Regions from separate parts of the Paenarthrobacter sp. NPDC090520 genome, predicted to be linked through region 2. Evidence: predicted binding sites of a transcription regulator. Region 2 holds the regulator's gene; the other holds the start of a gene.

Region 1 (15,852 bases), on a different contig from region 2:
GGCTCCCTGACCCCGCAGCGTACCCAGGAACACTACAAGACCGTGGTGGCTGCCGGCGTCGATATCTTTGTGATCCGCGGTACCACCGTCTCCGCCGAGCACGTCTCCAAGAACCACGAGCCGCTCAACCTGAAGCAGTTCATCTACGAACTGGATGTTCCCGTCATCGTTGGCGGTGCGGCCGGTTACACGCCTGCCCTCCACTTGATGCGGACCGGCGCGGCCGGCGTCCTCGTCGGCTTCGGCGGCGGTGCCACCACCACCACCCGCCGTGCATTGGGCATCCATTCGCCCATGGCTTCCGCCATTTCCGACGTCGCGGCCGCCCGCCGCGACTACATGGATGAGTCCGGCGGACGCTACGTGCACGTCATCGCCGACGGCGGCATGGGCAGCTCCGGCGACATCGTCAAGGCCATCGCCATGGGCGCAGACGCCGTGATGCTGGGCAGTGCTCTCGCCCGCGCCGAGGAAGCCCCCGGCCGCGGCTGGCATTGGGGACCCGAAGCGCACCACCTTGAGTCCCCGCGTGGTGACCGTGTCAACGTTGGCACCGTGGGTCCGCTTGAGGAAGTGCTGTTCGGACCGGGCCACCACACCGATGGAACGTCCAACCTGATCGGTGCCCTGCGCCGGTCGATGGCCACCACAGGCTACTCCGACCTCAAGGAGTTCCAGCGCGTGGACGTAGTGGTCTCGCCCTACGCAGGCAACTAACACCGTGGTATCAGCAACCCCCGCCGGGTCCGGAGCAATCCGGACCCGGCGGGGGTTTCGCTTTGCTTCCGAGGGCGCCTCGCCGTCCTGCCGGGCCGGCACTGCCCACGACGGCGGCCAGCAAGTAGGGTAGGGGGACTACCAGCAATTGCGTTTGAGGAGGAGTCCGATGAGCAATGTCGCAGGCGGCCCACAGGTGAATCCCTCCGGAGCCCTGAGCCCGGAGTCCCGCGCCGCTTCCATCGAAGCCCTGAAAGCCACGGCGGAGTCAGGCAAGGAACTCGACATCCTGATCGTCGGTGGTGGCGTGGTGGGTGCGGGGGCTGCGCTGGATGCCGTGACGCGCGGCTTGACGGTGGGCATCGTGGAAGCCCGCGACTGGGCCTCCGGAACCTCGTCGCGTTCCTCCAAGCTCATTCACGGCGGCCTGCGCTACCTGGAGATGCTGGATTTCGCGTTGGTCCAGGAAGCCCTCCAGGAACGCGGCCTCCTGATCCAGACCATTGCTCCGCACCTGGTGCGCCCAGTGCCTTTCCTGTACCCGCTGACCCGCAGGGTGTGGGAGCGGCCCTACGTTGGCGCCGGCATCATGCTGTACGACACCCTCGGCGTCACCTCCGGCCACAGCCGCGGCGTGCCGATGCACAAGCACCTGTCCAAGCGTGGCACCTTGCGGGCGGCTCCCAGCCTCAAGGACGACGCCTTCGTGGGTTCCATCCGCTACTACGACGCCCAGGTGGACGATGCCCGCCTGGTGGTTAATGTGGTCAGGACCGCTGCGCACTACGGCGCTTACGCTGCCAACCGGGTCCGCGTGGTGGATTTCCTCCGCGAAGGCGAACGCGTGGTGGGAGCCAAGCTGGAGAACCAGGAAGACGGCACCGTCTTCGAAGTCCGTGCGAAGCAGGTTGTCAACGCCACGGGCGTCTGGACTGACGAGACACAGGCGATGGTCACCGACAGGGGCCAGTTGAAAGTACGGGCGTCCAAGGGTATTCACCTGGTGGTCCCGCGGGACAGGTTCCAATCCACCGTGGGACTGATCCTTCGCACGGAGAAGTCGGTGCTCTTCGTCATACCCTGGGGCCGCCACTGGATCATTGGCACCACGGACACCGACTGGAAGTTGGACAAGGCGCACCCGGCGGCGTCCAGCAAGGACATTGACTACGTCCTGGAACACGTCAACCGCGTCCTCAAGCGTCCGCTGACCCGGGAAGATGTGGAAGGCGTCTACGCGGGCCTCCGGCCGCTGCTCGCCGGCGACAACGACTCCACCGCCAAGCTGTCCCGCGAACACGTGGTGGCACACCCGGTCCCCGGGCTCGTGGTGGTGGCTGGTGGCAAGTACACAACGTACAGGGTCATGGCCAAGGATGCAGTGGACGAGGCAACCCGGGCCATGGACGAGCGCGTTCCCTCCAGTTGCACCGAGACTATTCCGCTGCTCGGTGCTGAGGGCTTCAAAGCGGCGTGGAACCGTCGCGCCCGCTCGGCCGACGAGGCCGGAGTCCACGTGGCCAGGGTGGAGCACCTGCTCAACCGTTATGGGTCCATGGCGTCGGAAGTGTTGGGACTGATCGCCCGCCAACCCGGGCTGGGAGAACCGCTGCCGGGCGCGGACGATTACCTGGCAGCCGAGGTGGTCTACGCCACGACGCACGAGGGCGCACGTCATGTTCACGACGTTTTGACGCGCAGGACGCGGATTTCCATCGAAGCGTGGGACCGGGGTGTGTCCGCCGTGCCCGTAGTGGCTAAGCTGATGGGAGAAATCCTCGGCTGGAGCGAAACCCAGCGCGAAAGCGAAATCAAGCACTATCTGGCGCGGGTGGAGGCCGAACGGCTGAGCCAGGAGCAACCCGACGACGAGTCGGCAGATGCCGCGCGCATGGGAGTCGATGACATCGTTCCCCTTCGCTGACGCGCGTCGGGAACCATGAAGCCGGGGAGCTGCGGCCGGAAGGCCACACTGGAGGGAAACACGACTTGGCCGAACCACTTGACCGGTATGACGCGGAACTGACCACGCCGGACACCGTCATTCTTGAACTTGTTGCTGCAGACAAGAGTGATGCCGCGGCCCAACTTGCGGAAAGGCTCTACGCCGCCGGCCGGATCTCCAACCTGGAAGGGTTCCTGGAGACCGTCAATTCGCGCGAACACCAGTTGGCCACCGGCTTGCCGGGCGGCATCGGGCTCCCGCATGCACGCAGCGAGTACGTCGACCGGATCTCCATCGCCGTGGGCGTCACCAAGTTCGGGCATTCCCTCGACTTCGGCGCCAGCGATGGCCCGGCCACTGTGGTCCTGTTGATCGCGACCCCCGCAAGCTCCTTCTCCGACCATCTGGAAGTCCTGGCCACCCTGGCCCGGTCCCTGTCCAAGGAGTCCTTCCGCGAATCGCTCCGCCGTGCGCACGATCCCGAGGTCATCTCCGAGCTCATCAACTCAAGCCTGGTGTTCTTCGACCACTAGAGATTGGGGCAGGGTCCCACTCCAGGCCCGTTTCGTTGTTCTACAGCCGGACGAAGTACGGTTAAGGGGTGTTGAAAACTGCGTTGAAACCCCGTTGGATCGCAGGACTGGTCTTTGCGCTCCTGCTGTCCGGGGTGTTCGTGCTGCTCAGCCAGTGGCAGCTGAGCCGCTCGACGCAGCACGAACCGCCGGAGCCGTCCAGCGTGGAGGATGTCAAGCCGTTGGTGGACGTCCTCAAGCCAGGACAATTCTTCCCCGGCTCGGTCCAGGACCAGATGGTCAGCGCTACGGGACACTACGACGCCGGTAAGCAGGTTCTGGTCGAAGGCAGGCTCTTCGACAACCAAAAGGGCTACTGGATCGTCTCGGCGTTCGCAGTGGACAACGCTCCCAAGCTCAGCGGCGTCGCAGCGTCGCCTCAGACCTGGATTCCGGTAGCCCGCGGTTGGGTGGCCGATCCCGCCCAAGCCGACCAGCCGCCGTCGGGCACTGTGACGGTGACCGGCCGCCTGCTGCCGTCTGAAGCGCCGGTGCCAAATGTCGACGCCGGTCCAGGCCGTGCGTCCGCTGTCGCCGTTGCGGAACTCATCAACGACTGGGGAGTGTCCAGCTACCCCGGATTCGTTGCCGCAACCTCCCAAACCACGGACGCGGGACCCGTTGCTGCCAACGACGCCGTCAAGGCACTGAACATTCCTGCCCAACCCCCGGCCCAACAGGTCAATTGGCTCAACCTGTTCTACTCCGTGGAGTGGGTGGTCTTCGCAGGATTCGCCCTGTACATCTGGTGGCGGATGGTGGCGGACGACTATCGCCGTGGCCTCGAAGGCGATGACGACGAGTACGAGGACGAGCCGGACGACCATCCAGCTCCGGAACAACAAGCAACTGAGCCGAACAACAGTGAGCCAGAACAAAAGGTGCAACCATGATTGAGCCCAAACCGGCCATCCAGCCCGAACAGTCCGGACCCAAGCCCAAGAAGCGGCGGTTCGGCGGAACGGAAGCCCAGATCCGTTCGGCGTTGAAGTTCTACAAGGTCATGGCCTACCTCACCGGTGCCATGCTGCTCCTCCTGTGCGCTGAACTGATCGCCCGTTACGGCTTTGGGGTGTCCCTCTTCGCCGGCGGAACCGACGCCGTGACCGGACAGCCGTTCGGCTTCGGGTTCGCCGAGTCGGAGCCCAAGGGAGTGATCGGCGGATTCAACATTTCCACCACGGTCCTGATCGTCCACGGCTGGATGTATGTGGTGTACCTGATCTCCAACTTCCGCTTGTGGTCGCTCCTGCGCTGGCCGTTCTCCAAGCTGATTCTCCTGGCGGCAGGTGGCGTTGTTCCGCTCATGTCCTTCATCGTGGAGAAGAAGTTCCACGCCCAGGTTGAGGCCGAGCTCGCTGCTAATCCGCAGGCCTCCAAGCGCTACTAGGCTCCTCCGTGGCCCGACGCATGTGAGATGCCTTACGGCCGCCCCGGATTTGCCCACTTCAAGGCCGCCCCGGTGTGCACCGGGGCGGCCCGGCAAAGTAGTCTTGTTTGGTGACTACTCCCACCGCACCCCAGACTTCCCAGAAGCCGGTGCTGGTTGTTGACTACGGTGCCCAGTACGCGCAGCTGATTGCCCGCCGCGTCCGCGAAGCGAATGTGTATTCGGAGATTGTTCCGCACACGTTCACCACCGAGCAGCTTCTGGCCAAGAACCCGGCAGCCATCATCCTGTCCGGCGGACCCTCCAGTGTCTACGCCGAAGGAGCTCCGAACGTTGGAGCGGACCTTTTCGAGGCCGGAGTGCCCGTCTTCGGCATTTGCTACGGCTTCCAGGCCATGGCCAACGCCCTGGGTGGCAAGGTTGCCCAGACCGGCCTGCGGGAGTACGGCGCAACTGAGGCCCTCCTTGTTGGCGACGCACGTTCCATCCTTGACGGCGTCCCGGTGTCCCAGAACACCTGGATGAGCCACGGTGACTCCGTCCATGAGGCACCCGAGGGCTTCGAGGTGCTGGCAACGACCGCCGGAGCTCCAGTGGCCGCCTTCGCCAATGAGGAGAAGCGCCTTTACGGTGTGCAGTGGCACCCTGAAGTGAAGCACTCCGTCCTTGGCCAGCATGTCCTCGAGAACTTCCTGTTCAAGGGTGCCGGACTGACCCCTAACTGGACTACCGGGAACATCCTTGAGGAGCAGGTGGAGCGCATCCGCCAACAAATCGGCGACTCCAAGGTTATTTGTGGCCTCTCCGGTGGCGTTGACTCGGCCGTAGCAGCAGCACTCGTTCAGCGTGCCGTGGGGGACCAGCTGACTTGTGTGTTCGTGGACCACGGACTTCTTCGTGAAGGCGAAGCCGAGCAGGTGGAGCGCGACTTCGTGGCCGCCACCGGCGTCAACCTCTACGTTGCCAACGAGCAGGAGCGCTTCCAGTCCGCTCTGGCAGGGGTCAGCGATCCCGAGACCAAGCGCAAGATCATCGGCCGGGAATTCATCCGCGCCTTCGAGGAGGCGGAGCGGGCCATCATCGCCCAGGCCGCTGCCGAAGGCGAAAAGATCAAGTTCCTGGTCCAGGGCACGCTTTACCCGGACGTCGTCGAGTCCGGCGGCGGCGAGGGTGCAGCGAACATCAAGAGCCACCACAACGTGGGCGGGCTCCCCGAGGACCTGCAGTTCGAACTCGTGGAGCCGCTGCGCGCGCTCTTCAAGGATGAGGTTCGCGCTGTTGGCGCCCAGCTGGGACTGCCGCAGGAAATCGTCGGCCGCCAGCCCTTCCCTGGCCCCGGCCTGGGCATCCGCATCGTGGGGGAAGTGACCAAGGAGCGGCTGGACCTGCTGCGGAAGGCCGACGCCATTGCCCGTGCGGAACTGACCGCCGCCGGCCTGGACAACGACGTGTGGCAGATGCCGGTAGTGCTGTTGGCGGATGTCCGAAGCGTCGGCGTGCAGGGTGATGGCCGTACTTACGGCCACCCGATCGTGCTGCGTCCCGTATCCTCCGAGGACGCCATGACGGCCGACTGGTCCCGCCTGCCCTATGACCTCCTGGCCCGGATCTCCAACCGGATCACCAACGAGGTGGACGGTGTGAACCGCGTGGTGCTGGACGTGACCAGCAAGCCGCCGGGAACCATCGAGTGGGAATAGCAGTGTGAATGGCCGGTCTCCTTCGGGAGGCCGGCCATTGTGCTGACCGCCTGGACCATGCTTTGCGGGACTGTGAAATGACGGCGAATTTTGCCATGTCCAGTGTTGCGGAGCGGGCTCCGGGCGTATTCCCGCTACCCTCGAAAGTATGCCGGTATGGTCCAAGGCGTCTAAAGCTAGTTCAGAAAAGAAGGCAGAAGTTGTGTCATTAGGTCAAGGCCACGAAGAGGACTCCGAAGAGCTCCGGAAATGGCTGTCTGGACTTAAGCCCGTTACCGGGGCGGACACCATGCTTCGCTTTGTCAAGACGCCGGAAGGCGCAATCGACCTCAGCACGGCGCACCCGTCCGGCCTGGCACAGTTGCTCGCAGGACGCCGAACACGCTTGTCCACGCTGATCCGGGACCGCCAGCAATACCTGGTTGCTGCCCGTGCCGCGCGCAATATCCGTTCCAAGATCTTTGAACTCGGCAACGACCGTGGCATCGAGGCGGGCTACCTTTCTGCTGGAACCGTGGTGTGGACTTCCGCCGTAGGAGGCAAACCGCAGCGCGTTTCGGCGCCCGTCATGCTGACCGCCATCACGCTGACCGTCCGTCCTGGAGAGGACGACTTCGAGCTGCAATTGACCGAACAGGCCCGGATGAACCCCGCCTTGGTTCGGCACCTCAAGACTGTCCATGGCATTGTGTTCGACGTCAACGCGGTAGCACGGATGGCGTACAACACCGCGCGGCTGGATCCGCAGCCGGTCCTCGACCGCCTCGCCACGCTGGTACAACCGATCCATGGTGCGGACGTTGAGTTCAACCTGCTGGTAACCACGCTTGCCGACCTCTCCGGCAACCTCGACGATCCTTGGATCAACATGAACAACCCCACCGTGGCCGCATTGGCTACGGCGGCCAATGGCGGCGACGTGGAGCCCGAGCCGATCAAGGCCGGTCGTTTCCCCAGCCTGGACGAGCGCGATCCCGCCGACGAACTCCTGCTCCTGGACGCCGACACCGACCAGCAGTACGTGGTGGATGCTGTCCGCGCCGGCGATTCCCTGGTGGTCAGCACGCCTCCCGGCAGCGGACAAACGCAGACAGCCATTAACGCGGTTGGTGCGTTGGTGGCTGAGGGCAAGTCCGTCCTGGTGGTGGGGGAGCGCCAGTCGAGCCTCGCAGCCCTCTCTGCGCATCTTGACACCCTGGGGCTCGAATCGATGCTTTTCCGCCCCGGCAACGGCACTACGCCGCAACAGCTGAAGGGTCAGCTGGTCCGGGCCATCATGCGGAACGAGAAAGCCCTGGAACCCCAGCTGGGCAACCTCCACGAGACCTTGACGGGGCACCGCCATGCCCTGACGGACCATGTGGCTTCGCTGCACAACGTGCGTGAACGGTGGGGCTGCTCGCCGTACCAGGCCATGCAGTCCCTCGCCGAGCTGACGTCCATCCACCCGGCCCCGTCCACCACCGTGAGGCTCAAGCGCAGCGTCCTGGACAACATCAAGGACCGCGAGGAACTGGCCGGCCGCCTGCGCCGCGCTGCGGAACTGGGCAGCTTCAGCAAGGCATCCACGTCCAGCCCTTGGTACGGTGCTCGACTGGTCACGCGCAAAGAGACCGAGGAAGCGCAACAGCTTGCCCGGCTGGCCGAGGAGAAGCTTCCTGTCCTTCGCGACCGGATGAAGCAGTTGGCCGACCATGCCGAGATCCGGCTCGGGGAGACGTTCACCGAGTGGGGTACCCAACTCGAGCTGCTGATTGCCGTGCGTGAGAGCCTGGACAAGTTCACCCCGGACATTTTCGACCGTCCCGTCCATGACCTCATCTCCGCTACGGCGAGCTCTTCCTGGCGCCGCGAACGCAACCTTGAGATGCCGTCCATGCAGCGTTCCCGTTTGCGCCGGGTAGCCAAGGAATACGTGCGACCAGGTGTCCACATCGCAGATCTCCATAGCTCGCTGGTCCTGGTCCAGGAGCAGCGCGCGTTGTGGGCCGGCTACGCCACCACCCAGCGGCATCCCGCCGTGCCTTCCGGCCTTGCCGACCTTGGGGCGCTTTACCGCGAACTCGACGGCGAGTTGCAGCGTCTTGGCGAGGCCCTCCAGCACACCTCCGATGGCGGCTCCCTGCACGGAAGTCCCTACACGGAGCTCATGGAACGGCTGGAACGGCTTGTAGCCGATACCGCCACCTTGGAAACCCTTCCTGAACGCACCCTCCTGATTGAGCAGATGCGTGAGCATGGACTGGGCGAATTGCTGACCGACCTTGCCGCGCGTGAAGTCCCTGCCGCATCCGTCGCGGCCGAGCTTGACCTCGCGTGGTGGCAGTCTGCGCTGGAAGCCATGATCAGCGGCGATGACTACCTTGCCATGTCCGACGGCGATTCGCTGCGGCAGCTGGAGGCCGAATTCCGCTTGGCCGACCAAGCGCATATTGCCAGTGGTGCCGCACGCCTGCGGTGGCAGCTGGCCAGCCGGTGGCGCCAAGGAATCGTGGAACACCCGCGCCAGGCAGAACTGCTCCGCGCCCTGCTCAAGGATGGCCGGGTGACACTCCCGGCATTGAGCGCCCAGGCACCCGACCTGGTGCCGCTGTTGGTCCCCGTGTGGTCGGTCAGCCCGTACCTGCTGACGGGGGTGCTTCCCGCTGAGCAGAAGTTCGATGCCGTGGTGATCATCGACGCCGAGTCGACGTCCCTCCAGGCAGTGCTCCCGGCCATCGCCCGTGCCCGCCAGGTCATTGCCTTCGGCGACGCGAAGATCGCCAACGCCCGAACCTTCAGCGTGGCAGTAGAACCTCCAGTGGCCGGAGTTGCCAGCCACGAACCCGTGGACAGTGCCTTCACCGCGCTGGCGAGGGTCCTGCCGACGTGGCAACTGAACTGGGTGTACCGGGCCGTGGACGAGGACCTGGTCCTCCAGCTCAGCAAGAACTATTACGACGGCGGGTTGCGGCGCCTCCCGGACGGCAGCTCCGTGACAGGCTTGGACCGTTCCATCCTGGTGGAGTACATCCCGGACGGTACCGGACTTCCCGGGGCGGACCATGAGGGTGTGGAATCCGTGACGGCGGAGGTCAACCGCGTGGTGGACCTTGTCTTCGAGCACGCCCGGCTGCGCCCCCGCACGTCCTTGGCCGTGGTTACTGCGAGCCTGCGGCATGCGGCCCGCATCGGTGAAGCGATCAGGCTCCAGTTGCCCAACCATCCGTTGCTCTCTGCTTTCTTTGGTGCGGGACCGGAGTCCTTCCGAGTGGTGGATCTGGAGCGCGCACAGGGACTGGTGCGGGACCATGTGATCTTCTCCTTGGGATATGGCCGCACGCCGCACGGACGAGCCCTGCATTCCTTCGGGCCATTGTCCGTTGATGGCGGACGCAACCGCTTTGCCCTGGCCATGACCCGAGCCCGCCGTTCCCTGCACGTGCTGAGCTGCTTCCGTCCTGAAGACCTGGACCTGGACCGCTTGTCGCACGGTGCCGTGGACTTCTATGAGTTGCTGGACCGGGAACTGTCCGGGAACAGCAACCTGGGCACGCCGGCATCCCGCGCCGTGGCCAGTGAGCAGGCCCTCGGCGAGGATCCGCTGGTGGCCGATCTTGGCGACCGCCTGCGGGCGCGGGGAGCGCGGGTATGGCACCTCTATGACGGAGTGCTGGACATTGCTGCCGCCGCCGATCCGGTCCACACGATTGGCCGGGAAGGTGCCGAGGTCCCCACCCCCGTGGCCATTGAATCCGACGGCACCGAGCGTTACCGGCGGATGAGCGTCCGGGAACGCAGCAGGTTGCGCCCCCAACTGCTGGAGCGGATGGGCTGGCGGTACATGTCCCTGTGGACCATCGAGGTGTTCACTGATCCCTCTTCCTGCGCTGACCGTATTGGTTCCTACTTGGGCCTTGAGAACCACCTGCCGCAAGCAACCTCCGTCCCGCACCATGGTTTCCTGGACATGGACGTAGAACAATTGGACGTGGGCAGCGTCCACGGTTTCGTGGCGCGCCCGTCCGCGGTCGGGTCTCGGGACCGCGCGGACAACACGGAACGTGAAGTTGTGAAAGAAGAGCCAGTGAGCACTGAAGAACCTGCCGTGGAGCCTGCACAGAAGGACGGGCAGCCCGAGGAAATGGGCCAGGAAGCACTGTCGAACGCTTCCGACGGTTCCGAAGAACCGGCCTCCGTCGACCAGGAGTCGGGTAGGGCCAACGAGACCCGTGAGGCGAACGAGTCCCGTGAAGCGAACGAGTCCCACGAGGGCTTGGAGTCCGAAAAGAGCGCGGAGGACGAAGACTCGAAGTCCGGGGCTGTGAAGCCCGCCTCCGCGGGAATCCTGCCCAACAAGGCCGCGGAGGACGACCCCCGCCGGTGGGGCGACGAGTCCGGCTACGACCACGATCAGTGGCTGAAAGAGCAGCGGCCGCCTCACTGGGGCTGATCCCGGACGCTGATCAAGAGGTATTGATGAGCACGAAGAAGAGCTTGCCTTGCGTGGATGCGCCGGCAAGCTTTTCTGCTTGCTGAGGGTCTGCCGCTACCACGACCAGGCCGTCGGTATCGCTTGTTCCCAGCCAGGGCCCGGCCTTCCCGCCTTGGCCCGACGTCCAGAGCACGGGGACGGGGCCAGCGAGAGTCTGGTTCTGGCGGGATCCTTCGTAGGAGTCAGCAGGGGTCAGCACCACGTTGACGAGTTGTCCGGGGGAGAGCAACTGAATGGACGAGGGATCGGCCATGCGCAAGGGAACTGCTGCGGATCCTGCGGGCGCCCCTATGAGAAGACCCGGCCCCAGGAGATTCGCTTCGGTAGGAATTTGTCCCTTGGCCAAGGGCGAAGACAACTGGCGTCCGGCCAGCGATGCGGGGTCGCCAATGGCCCCCGAAATTGCCATGTCCTGTGGGACACCCATGCTGATGAAGTCTCCTTGGCTGAGACTTGTCCCCGCGGGCAGGTCCCGGGCGGCCACCACAATGCTGATGCGGTGCTCAGGGGCGGGAGTGAGCTGCTGGACGGCGATGCCGGCCGCCACGCACAGCAGAAGGGCTACGAGCAGCCGGCGGTGACGGGCAAGGCGGGAAAGGAACAGCAGCCGGGGGAGGCTGCCAGACGCGGGCACTGACGGACGCCCGGACGTGTAGCGCGTGCGGACTCCGCCATGTGCATGGCGCGTTCGGGCAAAGCGAGGAGAGGACGGTGAGTGTGGCATGACGCCACGCTAACCACCGTCACCGGCCGTCAGGCAGTGGCCTGCAGCCCTATGTGGATAAGTGGGTCTAGCTCGCGGCAGCGGCGGGCGCCGGCGTGGCGGCCGGTGCAGATGCCGGTGCCGGTGCAGCCGAAGGTGCAGCAGAAACGGTGCTGCTGCCCTTGGAATCGCGGGAATCCGTGCGGTAGAAGCCGGAGCCCTTGAAGACAACACCGACGCTGTTGAACTTCTTGCGCAGGGCGCCCTGGCATTCCGGGCACTTCGTCAGCGAACTGTCCGAAAACGACTGGACGATGTCAAAGGCATGGTCACAGTCTTTGCAGGCGTATGCGTATGTGGGCACTGAATTCCTCCTCAGGACAAACGTCAGGTCCTGTGCAGCCTCGGGCGGAGGGATCTCCGCCTTAGCAGTCGCAGGGCCTGAGTGCCAATTCTATCATCCGGCTGTTCAACCGCCACCCTGAAGTTGCCGGCCGTACGCCACCATAACTACCTGCCGAGCCGCACAATTCCCGATGGCGTGAGGGCCTCGGGGACGGGCTGGTCAAAAGGCTCGGCCGGGATGGCGCCGGAAGGCAACACATCGTCGTCGTACGTCACCGCGATGGTGCGGGGCTGCCGGCCCGAGGCGCCGAGGCCTTGGAGGAAGCGGTCGTAGTAGCCGCCGCCCTGGCCGATCCGGTTGCCGTCTCCGTCCACAGCCGTGGCAGGCATGAAGATGCCGTTGGCGTGCGCGGCGGCATCCGCGCCGTGCCGCTCGCCCTCCGGTTCGTCAATCGGTGCGTATTCCGAGCGGAGGAAGACCGTCTCCGGGGTCCAGAACACCCAGCTCAGTTGCCTGTCCGGCTCGCACACCGGAAGCAGGATCCGGTGGCCGTCCTGGTGCAGGGACTCGATCAGGGGGAGGGTGGGAGGCTCGAAGGCCACGCCCAAGTACACGGTGAAAGTCCCGGGGGCGCCGCCTGAAACGTCCTTGGCCCACGCCGTTCCGTGGGCCGCGAGGGCGTCGCCGGCGATTGCTATCTGCTCAGGAGTCAGCGTGCGACGGTGCAGCCTGCGGGCGGCACGTATTTCTTCCTTCGATGCCATGATTGTCCGTTCCGTCGGTGCTTTGCCGGTTGGGGCGCCAGTGCCCCAACCAGCCAATTCACCGACAATTTGTGTGTCCCGGCACGGCGGGGGTTTACCTTTTGATGTGTTCCGTCCGTTACATTAGTCCGGTGACTCACCATAACAATGCTGTCCGTAAGGCCGTCATCCCCGCAGCGGGTCTTGGTACCAGGTTCCTCCCCGCCACGAAGGCGATGCCGAAGGAAATGCTGCCCGTGGTTGACAAGCCAGCCATCCAGTATGTGGTCGAAGAAGCCGTGAAAGTTGGACTGCATGACGTCCTGATGATCACCGGCCGCAGCAAGCGTGCGTTGGAGGACCACTTCGACCGTGTTCCTGCGCTTGAAGCCACTTTGGCGGAGAAGGGTGACACGTCCAAGCTCGAAGCCATCCAGTCGGCCACCAACCTTGGTGACATCCACTACGTACGCCAAGGCGACCCGAACGGCCTGGGCCACGCTGTCCTCCGCGCAAAGCAGCACGTAGGACACGAACCTTTTGCCGTCCTGCTCGGCGACGACCTGATCGATCCCAAGGACGATCTCCTGAGCGAAATGATCGCCGTGCAGCAGAAGACCGGCGGATCCGTGGTGGCCCTTATTGAAGTGGAACCGTCCAAGATCAGCGCCTATGGTTGCGCAGACGTCGAGGAGAACGGCGAGGAGGGGTACGTCCGCATCAAGCAACTGGTGGAGAAGCCTTCCGTTGATGAAGCCCCCTCAAACCTTGCCGTGATTGGTCGCTACGTGCTGCACCCGGCCGTCTTCGATGTCCTCGAGAAGACAGCTCCGGGCCGCGGCGGAGAAATCCAGCTGACCGACGCTCTCGAGGTCCTGGCCCGCGGCGAGGGCGAAGGCTACGGCGTCTACGGCGTGGTCTTCCGTGGCCGCCGCTACGACACCGGAGACAAGCTGAGCTACTTGAAGGCCTGCATCGAGTTGGCCTGCGAACGAGAAGACCTTGGTCCCGAGCTCCGCGAGTGGCTGCCGGACTTCACTGCCACCCTTCCCCAGTAACACCCGGATGTACGGCTCTGCGATCTGGCCGGTGACGCTGGAAAGCGGAGACCTGGTGCTTCGGCCCATCCGTTACCGGGACAAGCGGGAATGGTCCGAGGTCCGCTCGCGTAACAGTGAATGGCTGGCTCCTTGGGAGGCCTCCAACCCCGCACCGGGTGGGAGCCTCCCAAGCTACCGCCAGATGGTGGCCTCCCTGAACCAACAGGCGCGCCAGGCCACCGCCCTGCCGTTCATCATCGCCGAGTGGACACCCGGCTTCCGGGAACCGCGCATCGTGGGGCAATTGACGGTTTCCTCGATCGTCTGGGGTTCGGCCATGATGGCCACCCTGGGGTATTGGGTGGACAAGGACCGCGCTGGACACGGAATCGCTCCCACCGCTGTGGCGATGGCGACGGATCACTGCTTCCGGACGCTTGGCCTGCACCGCATGGAAATCAACATCCGGCCGGAAAACGCACCCAGCCTGCGCGTGGTGGAGAAACTCGGCTTCCGGGACGAGGGCTACCGCGAAAGGTACCTGCACATCAACGGGGAATGGGCAGACCACAGATCTTTCGCGCTGACCTCCGACGAAGTTCCGCACGGACTCCTGGAAAGCTGGCGGGAAGGAAGAAAGGGCAGGTCATAGGCCCTTTTGGGGCTTCCCGGGAATCATTTAGGGACTCGCGGGCGACACACCGGCAGGAATGCCACGGCACCTGACGATTTGCTTCTACGGTTTTGAATGTGGACTTCCCTCTCAGCAGCTCAGTGATACTCGTTGTCACTGTCGCGCTCTGGATGGTGTGGGTCGCGCCCTATGTTTTACGCAAAGGGCGGCCACAGGTCCAAACGGCCACCGGGCCGGGAGAGCCATTCGAGGACGAGCCCGACGAGACGCAGCCAGGGGTGGTATTGGCCTTGGCACCTCAGCAGGAGAAACCGATGGAGACCATGCACAGCACAGCACAGGCGTCGCCCCTGGAATCCCGCGTGGCTGATGCGACTCCCCGGAAAACGTCCGGTACCCCGTTCACTATCCGGTACGCCCGTCTGACGTTGGCCTTGTCCGGCCTGATCCTCCTCCTGACGGCCGTGGTTTCCGGCATTGTCCGGCTCTTTGGGCAGGGCTCCATCTGGTTGCCGTTGGTGTCATTCCTCGGTGCCGTGCTCGCTGTCGTCGTTTTGCGGCAGCTTGCCTTGCGTGATCTCCGCGAACGCCGGGCACGCCGTGCTGCCCAAAAGGAATCCATTCCCACTCCCGCCCGGTACCTGCCCAAGGAACCGCCCATGGAGGCCAAGGAAACTCCTGTTTTCGATGCCGAGGCAGACGGCGAAAAGGCGAGGCTTTCCGCCGTCGAACTTCGTCAAGCGGCACTGGCCGTAGCCCTCGCCGCCGGCGACACATCTGCCGAGGCCGCACCCGAAGACGGTGGCACCCCGTGGAAGCCCGTTGAGGTTCCCAAGCCCACCTACGTTGGCGCAGCCAAGGCAAACCGGCCTGCGCCGGAGCCGCTGGTCCTCCCCGAGGCCCCCAAGCCCGTCGGGAAGCCGGTCCTCAAACAGGGTGCGGAGCAGGCTGATGCCGCCACGCAGGTTCGCACTCCGGCCAAGGGGCACAGCGCCCTGAGCAATCTGGACGACGTCCTGCAGCGACGCCGGGCCTAGCCGCCCATGGCGGTGGTCTCCGTCGCCGGCGGCACCGGGCAGGTGGGCCGCGAAGTAGTGCGGCGTGCGCTGGGCCAGGGGCACACGGTCAACGTCCTCAGCCGCCACGTACCACCCGCCGGTTCCGCGAAGCATCACGACGGCGCCACCTACTACGCGGGTGACGTCACCACCGGCGTGGGGTTAGCGGCCGCGGTGGCGGGTGCCGACGTCGTGATCGACTGCCTGGAAGGCCAGTTCGGAAAGGCGAAAAAGCACTTCGCCGACGGCGGTTCCCGGCTTCTGGGCGCCGCCCACCAGGCGGGCGTTCCCAAGGCGGTGGCGTTGTCCATCATCAATTGCGACAGGAGCAGTTACTCCTTCTACGTTTCCAAGGCCGCGAAGGAACGCGTCTACGCCGACTCGGCCTTGGAGACCGTGGTGGTGCGGGCAACGCAGTTCCACAGCCTCGTGGAGATGGTGTTTGCCGCCGGTGCCCGCGTAGGGCTTATCCCAGTGTTCAAAGGCGCCAGGTTCCAGACGATCTCGCCTTCGGACGTCGCCCGGGCGTT
Region 2 (9,567 bases):
GCAGGCCGAACATCTCTTCCTTCTCGTCCGGCTCGGCGTGGTCGAAGCCCAGCAGGTGCAGGATGCCGTGGGTGGTCAACAACAACATCTCGTCCTGCGTGGGGTGTCCCGCATTGCGTGCCTGGACTTCGGCCACCTGCGGGCAAATGGCAATATCGCCGAGCATGCCCTGGGGTGTGGGCCGGTCCGGCGTGCCCTGCGTCAACTCGTCCATCGGGACGGACAGCACATCCGTGGCCCCTGGCTCATCCATGAGTTCGATGTGGAGTTTCTCCATGGCCGCCTCATCCACCAACAAGATGGACAGCTCGGCCTGGGGGTGGATGTACAAGCGCTCGAAGATGAAGCGCGACAACGTGACCAGCTGGGCTTCGTCCACCTCCACGCCGGATTCGTTGTTGACCTCAATGCTCATTTGTGTTCTCCGCGTTTGTGCTGGGTGCCCGCTGTCGCCGGGCGGTGGGCGTCGTCCCATTTGCTGTACGCAGAAACAATGTCTGCCACGAGGCGGTGCCTGACGACGTCGGCCGCCTCCAGGATCGAGAAGTTGACGTCGTCGATGCCCGTCAGGATCTCCCTCACGATCCGCAGGCCGGACGTTGCGCCGAAGGGAAGGTCGATCTGGGTCACGTCTCCCGTCACAACCATCTTGGAACCGAAACCAAGGCGCGTCAGGAACATCTTCATCTGCTCCGGAGTAGTGTTCTGCGCCTCGTCCAGGATGATGAAGGCATCGTTGAGCGTCCGACCACGCATGTAGGCCAGCGGGGCAACTTCGATGGTGCCGGCGGCCATGAGGCGGGGAATCGACTCGGGGTCCATCATGTCGTGCAAGGCGTCGTACAGCGGACGGAGGTAGGGGTCGATCTTGTCGCTGAGGGTACCGGGAAGGAAGCCCAGCCGCTCCCCTGCTTCCACTGCCGGACGCGTCAGGATGATCCGGCTGACTTCCTTGTTTTGCAAGGCCTGGACGGCCTTTGCCATGGCCAGGTACGTCTTGCCCGTACCGGCCGGGCCGATGCCGAAGATCACGGTGTTGTCGTCGATGGCGTCGACGTAGTTCTTCTGGTTCAGCGTCTTGGGGCGGATGGTCTTGCCCCGGCTGGACAGGATGTTGTGTGTCAGGACGTCAACAGGGTTCTGGACGGACTGCGCCCCCAGCAGGGAAACGAGCTGCTGCAGGATGTCCGGCGTGACGGTAGTGCCCTTGGCGACGAGCCCGCGCACTTCTTCCAGAAGCCGCATGATCCGCGGGATGACCGCCGACGGACCGGACATGGACAACTCGTTGCCCCGCACATGGAAGTTGACGTCCGGGAACTGGTCCTCGATGTAACGCAGGGCTTCGTCGTGGCTGCCCAGCGAGTGAACCATCTGGTCTGAATTGTCGAACGTGACGATTTCCGTGCGCGTGCCCGGCAAGGTGTGCGGGAACTCTGTGGCCGCCGGGTTCCCGTTGCCGGTCCGCAGCCGCCCATTCAGGGATTCACTCATAGTGCTGGCCGTACGGCCTGTTCTCCTCCGGTTGGTTATCGTCTTTTCCCCGGTCAGGCGCCGCGCCCACCGTGGTCCGGCCATATGCCGGAATGCCTTCAATCCTACGCCAGCAAGCTGCCGTCCGAACTGGCACGGCACCATCGCACGAAGAGCCGGATGCCACCACCGCTACGTTGGCTGTTTGTCTCAACTCGGCATCAAGCCGGTATCAATCCTGTTTCAGTTGGTGCCGGCCCGGCAAAACCCGGCCAGCCGCCGTCGGACGTATGCCAAGCTGGCAAGGCGGGGTGAAAAGTCCGCCCGCGCAGGACCGGATGCCCACTCCGGCGGAAGCAAGGCAAGGAAACCCCACATCACGCAGTCAGCCACCCCACAGCAAGGCGCCCGCAAGCGGACGAAGTCCGCCGTTGCCGCGCCCGCTATGGCTGCCGTCCTGTTCCTGACCGGTTGCATCGCCAACGGCGGCACCACCGCGCCCACCTCAAGCCCGGCCATCAATGTCCAGGACGCCCCCGCGAGCAACGCGCCGTTGGAAACCACCCAGGCCTCCACCAAGATCCCGGTCTATTGGATCGGGCGGAGCAAGGACAACGTCTACCTCTACCGCGAGTTCCGGGACATCTCCGGCGACGGGAACCCCGTCACCACGGCCTTGCGCATCATGATGGCCGAGAAGCCGCTGGACCACGATTTCTTCACCCCATGGCAGGAACCCGGCAGCCTGGCCACATCGATCTCAGGCAAGAACGTCATCACGGTGGACATTTCGCGGGACGCCTTCAACTCGAACCTCGACGCCGGCATGGCCCAACGGGCGGTCCAGCAGTTGGTGTACACAGCCACTGCAGCAGCCTCGTCCTCCGGGCTGATCAACTCCGGGCAACAGATCCAGGTGGTCATCCTGGTGGATGGACACACCGACTTCATGGCCTTCGGCCAAGTGAAACTCGGCCAACCCATGGCGAGGGACGCCTCGATGGTGGCTCCCCTGTGGATCATCGACCCCCAGGAGGACACGACTTTGCCGGCCGGTGCCGTCAAGTTCAACGGCCGCAGCACGGACAGCTCCAAGCCGGTGAACTGGCAAATCCTGCAGGATAACGGCGGCGCCAGGACCAGCCTGCTCACCGGCCAAGTGAAATCCACCGGTGAACCGGGACAATTCGGCGTCTTCACCTTCAGCGCCACGCTGAAGCCCGGGCGCTACGAGCTTCGCGTGACCCAGGTGGACAGTTCCGGGCAAGCCGACGAATCGACACTGGATACCAGGCTCTTCAACGTCAACTGACGCCCTGGGTCAAGCCTCCTGCCAGCGCCCCAGGACATCGCTCGCCAGTACGACGGCGGCAGGCCCGGCCGTCGATGACCTCAGGACATGGTGGCCCAACAGGGCCGTCACGGCACCAGCATCGCTCAGGCGGGTTACTTCGCGCGGCGAGATGCCACCCTCCGGTCCAACGATCAACAGGACTTCCCGGGGTGCGTGAGGGTCGGCACCGGCCAGTTGGGCCGCGCCTTCCAGGACGGACCGCAGTCCATTCTTTGCATCCTCATGGAGGATGACGGCCACGTCTGCCTCAGCGACTGCCTTGGCCAGCGATGCGGAGTCCACGATGGACCTGACCTCGGGGATCCAGGCGCGACGTGCCTGCTTGGCAGCGGCGGTGACCACCGACTGCCACTTTGCATGGGCCTTGGCCGCACGGTCGCCCTTCCACCGCACGATGGAACGTTCCGCCTGCCAGGGAATGACAGCGTCGATGCCGAGTTCCGTGGCGGTCTCGATGGCGAGCTCGTCCCGGTCGCCCTTGGCCAGGGCCTGGACCAGCACCAGCCGCACCGACGGTTGTTCCTCGAAGACCACGTCCGTTGCCGTCACCGAAAGCGAGCCTTGGCCGGCGTCGGACACCTTGCCAGTGAGCCGGGCGCCGGACCCGTCCGCGAGATCCACGGGTTCGCCGACGGCCAGCCGCTTCACGGTCACGGCGTGGCGGGCTTCAGGACCTTCGAGGATGAACACGGAACCCGGCCCCAGTCCGTCCAGGCTCCCGGCCGGGGTGAAGAAGACGGGGTTGCTCACCGCTACAGGTTACCGAGCTTGTCCCGGAGCTTGGCGAACATGCCGCCACTGGCTACGAGCTTGCCTTCCGTGAACTGCTCACCGCGCAACTTCGCAAGCTGCCTCAGCAGGTCTTCCTGCGCGGCATCCAGCTTGACCGGCGTCTCGACGTGCAAGTGCACCTTGAGGTCTCCGCGGCCGTAGCCACGAAGATGGGTGACCCCCAAACCGCGGAGGGTAATGATTTCACCCGACTGCGTGCCCGCCTTGACGTCGATTTCCTGGGCGCCATCGAAGGTCTCCAGGGTCAGTTCCGTTCCCAGCGCGGCAGCAGTCATCGGCACGCTCAGTGTTGCGTGGAGGTCGTCGCCTTCGCGGATGTACGTGGAATCGCTGTTGACGCGGATCTCAACGTAGAGGTCGCCGGCAGGGCCTCCGGCAGGGCCTGCCTCACCCTGGCCGGACAGCTGGATGCGCGTTCCCGTTGCCACGCCCGCCGGCACCTTGATGGTCAGCGAGCGGCGGCTGCGGATGCGGCCCTGGCCGCTGCACTCGTTGCAGGGGTCCTTGATGATGGTGCCGAAGCCTTCGCAGGAGCCACACGGGGCCGTGGTCATGACTTGGCCGAGGATGGAGCGCACTGCCCGCTGGACCTGGCCGCTGCCACCACAGATGTCGCAGCGTTCAGGGTGCGTTCCGGGACGGCAGCAGCTGCCATCACAGGTGGGGCAGACAACCGCGGTGTCGACTTCAAGCTTCTTGTTGACGCCGAAGACCGCGTCCTTGAGGTCGATGCGGACGCTGATGAGGGCATCCTGGCCGCGCCGGACGCGGGAGGCAGGACCTGCGTGTCCCCCGCCGCCACCGCCAAAGAAGGTATCGAAGATGTCCTGGAAGGCAAAGCCCTGCCCGGAGTAGCCGCCACCGAAACCGTTGTCGGTTCCGTTCTCGTTGCCGGTGGCGTCGTACACGCGGCGTTTCTGCGGGTCGGACAGCACTTCGTAGGCGTGCGTCACGGCCTTGAACTGCTCAGCGACATCCTCGCCCGGGTTCACGTCCGGGTGCAGTTTTCGCGCCAACTTGCGGTACGCCTTTTTGATCTCTTCTCCGGTGGCTTCCGGGGAGACTCCCAAAACGTCATAGTGGCTGCTCAAAGTCAGTATCTCTTCCTTGTTGTGCTGCGGTTCTTACGTTGGTGGCCGGCCTCAGCCGCCGAGAATACGGGAAAGGTAGCGGGCCACGGCCCGCACGGCGGCCATGGTGGTGGGATAGTCCATCCGGGTGGGCCCCAGGATGCCCACCTTGGCGCCGGAGCCGTAACCCGTGGCGACCACCGAGGCCTCGGACAGCCCGTCATAGGGGTTCTCCCGGCCGATGCTGACGGTGACCCCGCGTGGATCATCACCCATGTCAGACAACAACCGAAGCATCACTACTTGTTCCTCGAGGGCCTCAAGTACCGGGCCGATGCTCAGGGGGAAGTCCACGTTGGAGCGGGCCAGGTTTGCTGTTCCCGCCATCAGGATGCGCTCTTCGCGGCCGGTATCGCTGAGGGATTGGAGTCCGGAGGCCAGGACCTGCGCCACCCCACGGACTTCCGGCCTGCACAAGGCCACGACGGAGGGCAGCACCTGCGGCAACAGCTCCAAGGGAGTGCCGGCAATGCTGCCCAGGAACCTCGCACGCAGGGCCAGCAACGACTCGTTGCTGACCTCGGTTCCGGCATCGATGACTTTTTGTCCCACGCTGCCGGTGTCCGCGATCAGGACCACCAACACCTGCTTGGGTGCCAGCAGCACGAACTCCACATGCCGGACCAGGGCCCGCTTGGAGTGCGGGTATTGCACCACCGCTACCTGGTTGGTCAACTGCGACAGGAGCCTGACTGTCCGCTCCAGGATGTCGTCAAGATCGTCGGGGCCTTCAAGCAGGGAATGGATGGCCCGGCGCTCGGCGGCCGAGAGCGGCTTCACTTGGGAAATCCGGTCCACGAACAACCTGTAGCCCTTGTCCGTGGGAATGCGGCCCGCGCTGGTGTGCGGGGCGGCAATGAGGCCTTCCTCTTCCAGGACGGCCATGTCATTCCTGATGGTGGCACTGGAAACGCCCAGATGGTGCCTCTCCACCAATGCCTTGGACCCGACAGGTTCGCGAGAGTGCACGTAATCCTCGACGATGGCACGCAACACTTCCAGCTTGCGCGGCTCACTCATGTGCAACACCTCCTGTCGACGCTCCGAATGCGGGCTGCCCGGCATGGGATGGACCCGGACTGACCCTTGCTTTTAGCACTCAACATGCCTAAGTGCTAACAAGTCTAGTATGGGCCACCCCGTTGCTAGCATTGAAAACGCCCGCGGATGACGTCCGGGGAGCCGGCTCCACCCGTTACCGGCCCATCAAACCCAGCGCGAAGAGGTATGAAGTCCTTGGCTTTCGACACATGGGGTCCGCAGGACCTTTCCGCACCCGTCAAACAGCAGCTTCCCGAAGTGCCTGTCCAGCGCGGGATGGTCCTGGAAGACGTCCAATCCGGGTGGGTGGGCGAGGTCGTCCGGGTAGAGAAGTCCGGCGGAATGCACATCGTGTCGCTTGAGGACCGCCGGGGCAAGACGCGGTCCTTCCAACTGGGGTTCGGCTTCCTCCTGGAGGGCCAGGCCATTCGTCTGCTCCCCCCGGCCGCCAGGCAACCGGCCGGCGCTGTCCAGGCCGGCGCTGTCCAGCCCGGCCGGACGGCGTCGGGCTCTGTCAAAGTCCAGGGCCAACGCGCACAAGTGGCAAAAGCCAGCCGGATCTGGGTGGAAGGCAAGCACGACGCCGAACTCGTAGAAAAGGTCTGGGGTGACGACCTCCGGGTGGAAGGCATCGTCGTGGAGCCGCTACATGGCGTGGACGACCTCCGGTCCGCCATCGCCGCCTTCGGACCCGGACCGCAACGCAAGCTCGGAATCCTGGTGGACCACTTGGTGGCCGGTTCGAAGGAGTCACGCATTGCGGCCGAGGCCATGCAGGTACCGGGAGCCACGGGAAACGTGTTGATCGTGGGACACCCCTACGTCGATGTATGGCAGGCGATCCGCCCCAAGGTACTGGGCATCGAACAGTGGCCCGACGTGCCTCGCGGCACGGACTGGAAGACGGGAATCCTGAGGGCTTTCGGCTGGCCGCACGAAACGGCGGAGGACATCGGGCTTGGTTGGCAGCGCTTGCTCGGGGCTGTGCGGACGTATGCGGACCTGGAAGCGTCCCTTCTGGGGCGCGTGGAGGAAGTCATCGACTTCCTGACCGCCCCCTGAGCAGGGACACCTGCCCGTTTCAGGGACGGATGGTCCCTGCAGGGAGTCCGGACCCAGTATTCTGGGACAGCAACACCGCATTTTTACAGCAAAGGGAAGACACCGTGGCAGAGAACGCTCCAGAAGAACAGGGCAGGGCCGCAGGCCAGCCCCAGTACCATGGCGCACCTGCGAATGCACTGCCCCTCACGGCAAGCGAAGACCGGCAGTGGGCCACGTTGGCGCACTTCGGTGGAATCCTCGGCTGCCTTCCGTCCTTGCTCATCTACTTGATCTTCCGCGAGCGTGGACCGTTTACGGCGCAGGAGTCCAAGGAAGCCCTGAACTTCACGCTTCCGCCCACCATCGCGGCCGTGTTGGCGAACATCCTGGTCCTGCTGCCGGTTGTGGGCAACATCTTCGCGGTCATCGCGACAGCCATCTGGGTGGCCTTGACGTGCTTCTCGGTTTCCGCGGGCATCCGCGTCAACCACGGCCAACCCCACCGCTACCGTTTCAACCTGCGCTGGATCAAATAGCGCCGCGGGCGGTCAGTCCGGCAGGATCCTGCGCACCACTGCGTCCGCCAACAAACGGCCCTTGAGGGTCAGCACCAAGCGGCCCTTGAAGGCCGCAGCGGGATCCACCAGGCCATCGGCAATCAGCCCGGCCATGGCATGTCTGCCCACTTTGTCCAAGGCATCCACGTCCAATCCCGAGCCAAGGCGCGCCTCAAGCATGATGCGCTCCACTTCCCGCGTACCGGCGTCGAGGGTTTCCCTGCCCGCAGCAGGCGACGTTGCCGCCGCCAGGCGTGAAGCGTAGGCAGTGGGGTGCTTGACGTTCCACCACCGGACACCGCCAACATGGGAATGGGCTCCCGGGCCGATCCCCCACCAGTCGTCGCCCCGCCAATAGGCGAGGTTGTGGCGGCACGCCTGTTCGGGAGTCCTGGCCCAGTTGCTGACCTCGTACCAGGTGAGGCCTGCCGCTGAAATCAGCTGGTCGGCGAGCTCGTACTTTGCTGCGTGGTCGTCGTCGTCGATTCCCGGCACTTCCCCACGCCGGATCTGGGCAGCCAGTTTGGTGCCATCCTCGACGATCAGCGCGTACGCACTGATGTGGTCAGGATTGTAGGACAGGGCGGTTTCCAAGGACAGCCGCCAGTCGTCCATGGACTCACCCGGGGTGCCGTAGATCAGGTCGAGGCTTACCGCCAGGCCCGCGTCGCGTGCCCATTGAACAACCAGCGGGACCCTGCTGGGGGTGTGGGTGCGGTCAAGGACCTTGAGGACATGCGGCACAGCGGACTGCATGCCGAACGACACCCGGGTAAACCCGGCATCCGCGAGCACTTGGAGGGACTCGGGCGTGACGGAATCAGGGTTCGCCTCGGTGGTCACCTCTGCGTCCGGCCCAAGTCCCCAGTGTCCGACGGCGGCACGCAGGATCCGTGCCAGGTCTTCCGCCGGGAGCAGCGTAGGGGTGCCACCGCCGAAGAAGACGGTGCTCAGCGGGCGGGATGGAACGCCGGAAGCCTCCAGCGCGCGAACGGCGAAATCCACTTCGGCCACGGCCGTGCCGGCATAGGCGTCCTGCGACGCGCCGCCGCCCAGTTCAGTGGCGGTGTAGGTGTTGAAATCGCAGTAACCGCAGCGGACCGCGCAAAAAGGGATGTGGACATACAGGCCGAATTTACGGTCTTGGACGCCACTGAGCACCTGCGGGGGCAGGAGCCCGTCCGCAGGTGCCGGATCGCCCAAAGGAAGGACGCTGGGCATTTATTTCTTGGCCTTGTCCTTGGACTCGTCCGTGGTGAGGGCTGCGATGAAGGCCTCTTGGGGAACCTCCACACGACCCACCATCTTCATGCGCTTCTTGCCCTCTTTTTGCTTCTCAAGCAGCTTGCGCTTACGGGTGATGTCACCGCCATAGCACTTGGCAAGGACGTCCTTGCGGATGGCCCTGATGCTTTCACGGGCGATGATCCGCGAGCCGATGGCGGCCTGGATGGGCACCTCGAATTGTTGCCTCGGAATGAGCTCGCGAAGCTTCGAGGTCATCATGACCCCGTACGAGTAGGCCTTGTCGCGGTGGGTGATGGCACTGAAGGCATCCACCTGTTCGCCCTGAAGGAGGATATCCACCTTGACGAGATCAGCCACCTGTTCGCCGTCCGCCTTCCAGTCCAGCGACGCATAGCCACGGGTCTTGGACTTGAGGAGGTCGAAGAAGTCGAACACGATTTCAGCAAGCGGAATCCAGTACCTGAGCTCAACACGATCCTCGGAGAGGTAGTCCATGCCCTTCATCTGGCCGCGGCGGCTTTGGCAGAGTTCCATGATGGCACCGACGAACTCATTGGGGGCGAGGACAGTAGCCGACACCATCGGCTCACGGACCTCGGCGATCTTACCCACAGGGTACTCACTCGGGTTCGTGACGTGGACCACCTTCTTGTCCTCGAGCGTTACCTCGTACTCCACGTTGGGCGCAGTTGAGATGAGGTCGAGGTTGTACTCCCGCTCCAGGCGCTCACGCGTGATTTCAAGGTGCAGCAGGCCGAGGAAACCGACCCGGAATCCAAAGCCCAGCGCTGCCGAAGTCTCCGGCTCGTACACGAGCGCCGCGTCGTTGAGCATCAGCTTTTCCAGGGCGTCGCGGAGGACCGGGTAATCCGTACCATCCAGCGGATAGAGACCGGAGAAGACCATGGGCTTGGCGTCGGCGTAGCCG

The links. The regulator HrcA, encoded in region 2, represses chaperone genes, less so after heat shock. The targets are predictions, from matches to a motif close to TTNGCACTCGNNNNNNNCGAGTGCNAA.
Region 1: the regulator HrcA is predicted to act here: its motif matches at 11,927-11,953, upstream of ACIQTZ_RS00200 (FmdB family zinc ribbon protein).

The regions. Positions count from the first base shown of each region.
Region 1 is NZ_JBIVXM010000001.1:36,116-51,967, forward strand. It holds gene ACIQTZ_RS00160 (GuaB3 family IMP dehydrogenase-related protein) at 1-717, shown strand, start outside; gene ACIQTZ_RS00165 (glycerol-3-phosphate dehydrogenase/oxidase) at 887-2,641, shown strand; gene ACIQTZ_RS00170 (PTS sugar transporter subunit IIA) at 2,707-3,195, shown strand; gene ACIQTZ_RS00175 (SURF1 family protein) at 3,264-4,127, shown strand; gene ACIQTZ_RS00180 (DUF3817 domain-containing protein) at 4,124-4,624, shown strand; gene guaA (glutamine-hydrolyzing GMP synthase) at 4,735-6,324, shown strand; gene ACIQTZ_RS00190 (AAA family ATPase) at 6,473-10,756, shown strand; gene ACIQTZ_RS00195 (Flp pilus assembly protein CpaB) at 10,770-11,522, opposite strand; gene ACIQTZ_RS00200 (FmdB family zinc ribbon protein) at 11,590-11,865, opposite strand; gene ACIQTZ_RS00205 (5-formyltetrahydrofolate cyclo-ligase) at 12,012-12,611, opposite strand; gene galU (UTP--glucose-1-phosphate uridylyltransferase GalU) at 12,716-13,648, shown strand; gene ACIQTZ_RS00215 (GNAT family N-acetyltransferase) at 13,656-14,282, shown strand; gene ACIQTZ_RS00220 (hypothetical protein) at 14,435-15,301, shown strand; gene ACIQTZ_RS00225 (SDR family oxidoreductase) at 15,308-15,852, shown strand, end outside.
Region 2 is NZ_JBIVXM010000002.1:184,703-194,269, reverse strand. It holds gene ybeY (rRNA maturation RNase YbeY) at 1-415, opposite strand, end outside; gene ACIQTZ_RS03550 (PhoH family protein) at 412-1,494, opposite strand; gene ACIQTZ_RS03545 (GerMN domain-containing protein) at 1,679-2,785, shown strand; gene ACIQTZ_RS03540 (16S rRNA (uracil(1498)-N(3))-methyltransferase) at 2,795-3,577, opposite strand; gene dnaJ (molecular chaperone DnaJ) at 3,580-4,710, opposite strand; gene hrcA (heat-inducible transcriptional repressor HrcA) at 4,762-5,769, opposite strand; gene ACIQTZ_RS03525 (DUF3097 domain-containing protein) at 5,986-6,852, shown strand; gene ACIQTZ_RS03520 (DUF4870 domain-containing protein) at 6,957-7,370, shown strand; gene hemW (radical SAM family heme chaperone HemW) at 7,383-8,612, opposite strand; gene lepA (translation elongation factor 4) at 8,613-9,567, opposite strand, start outside.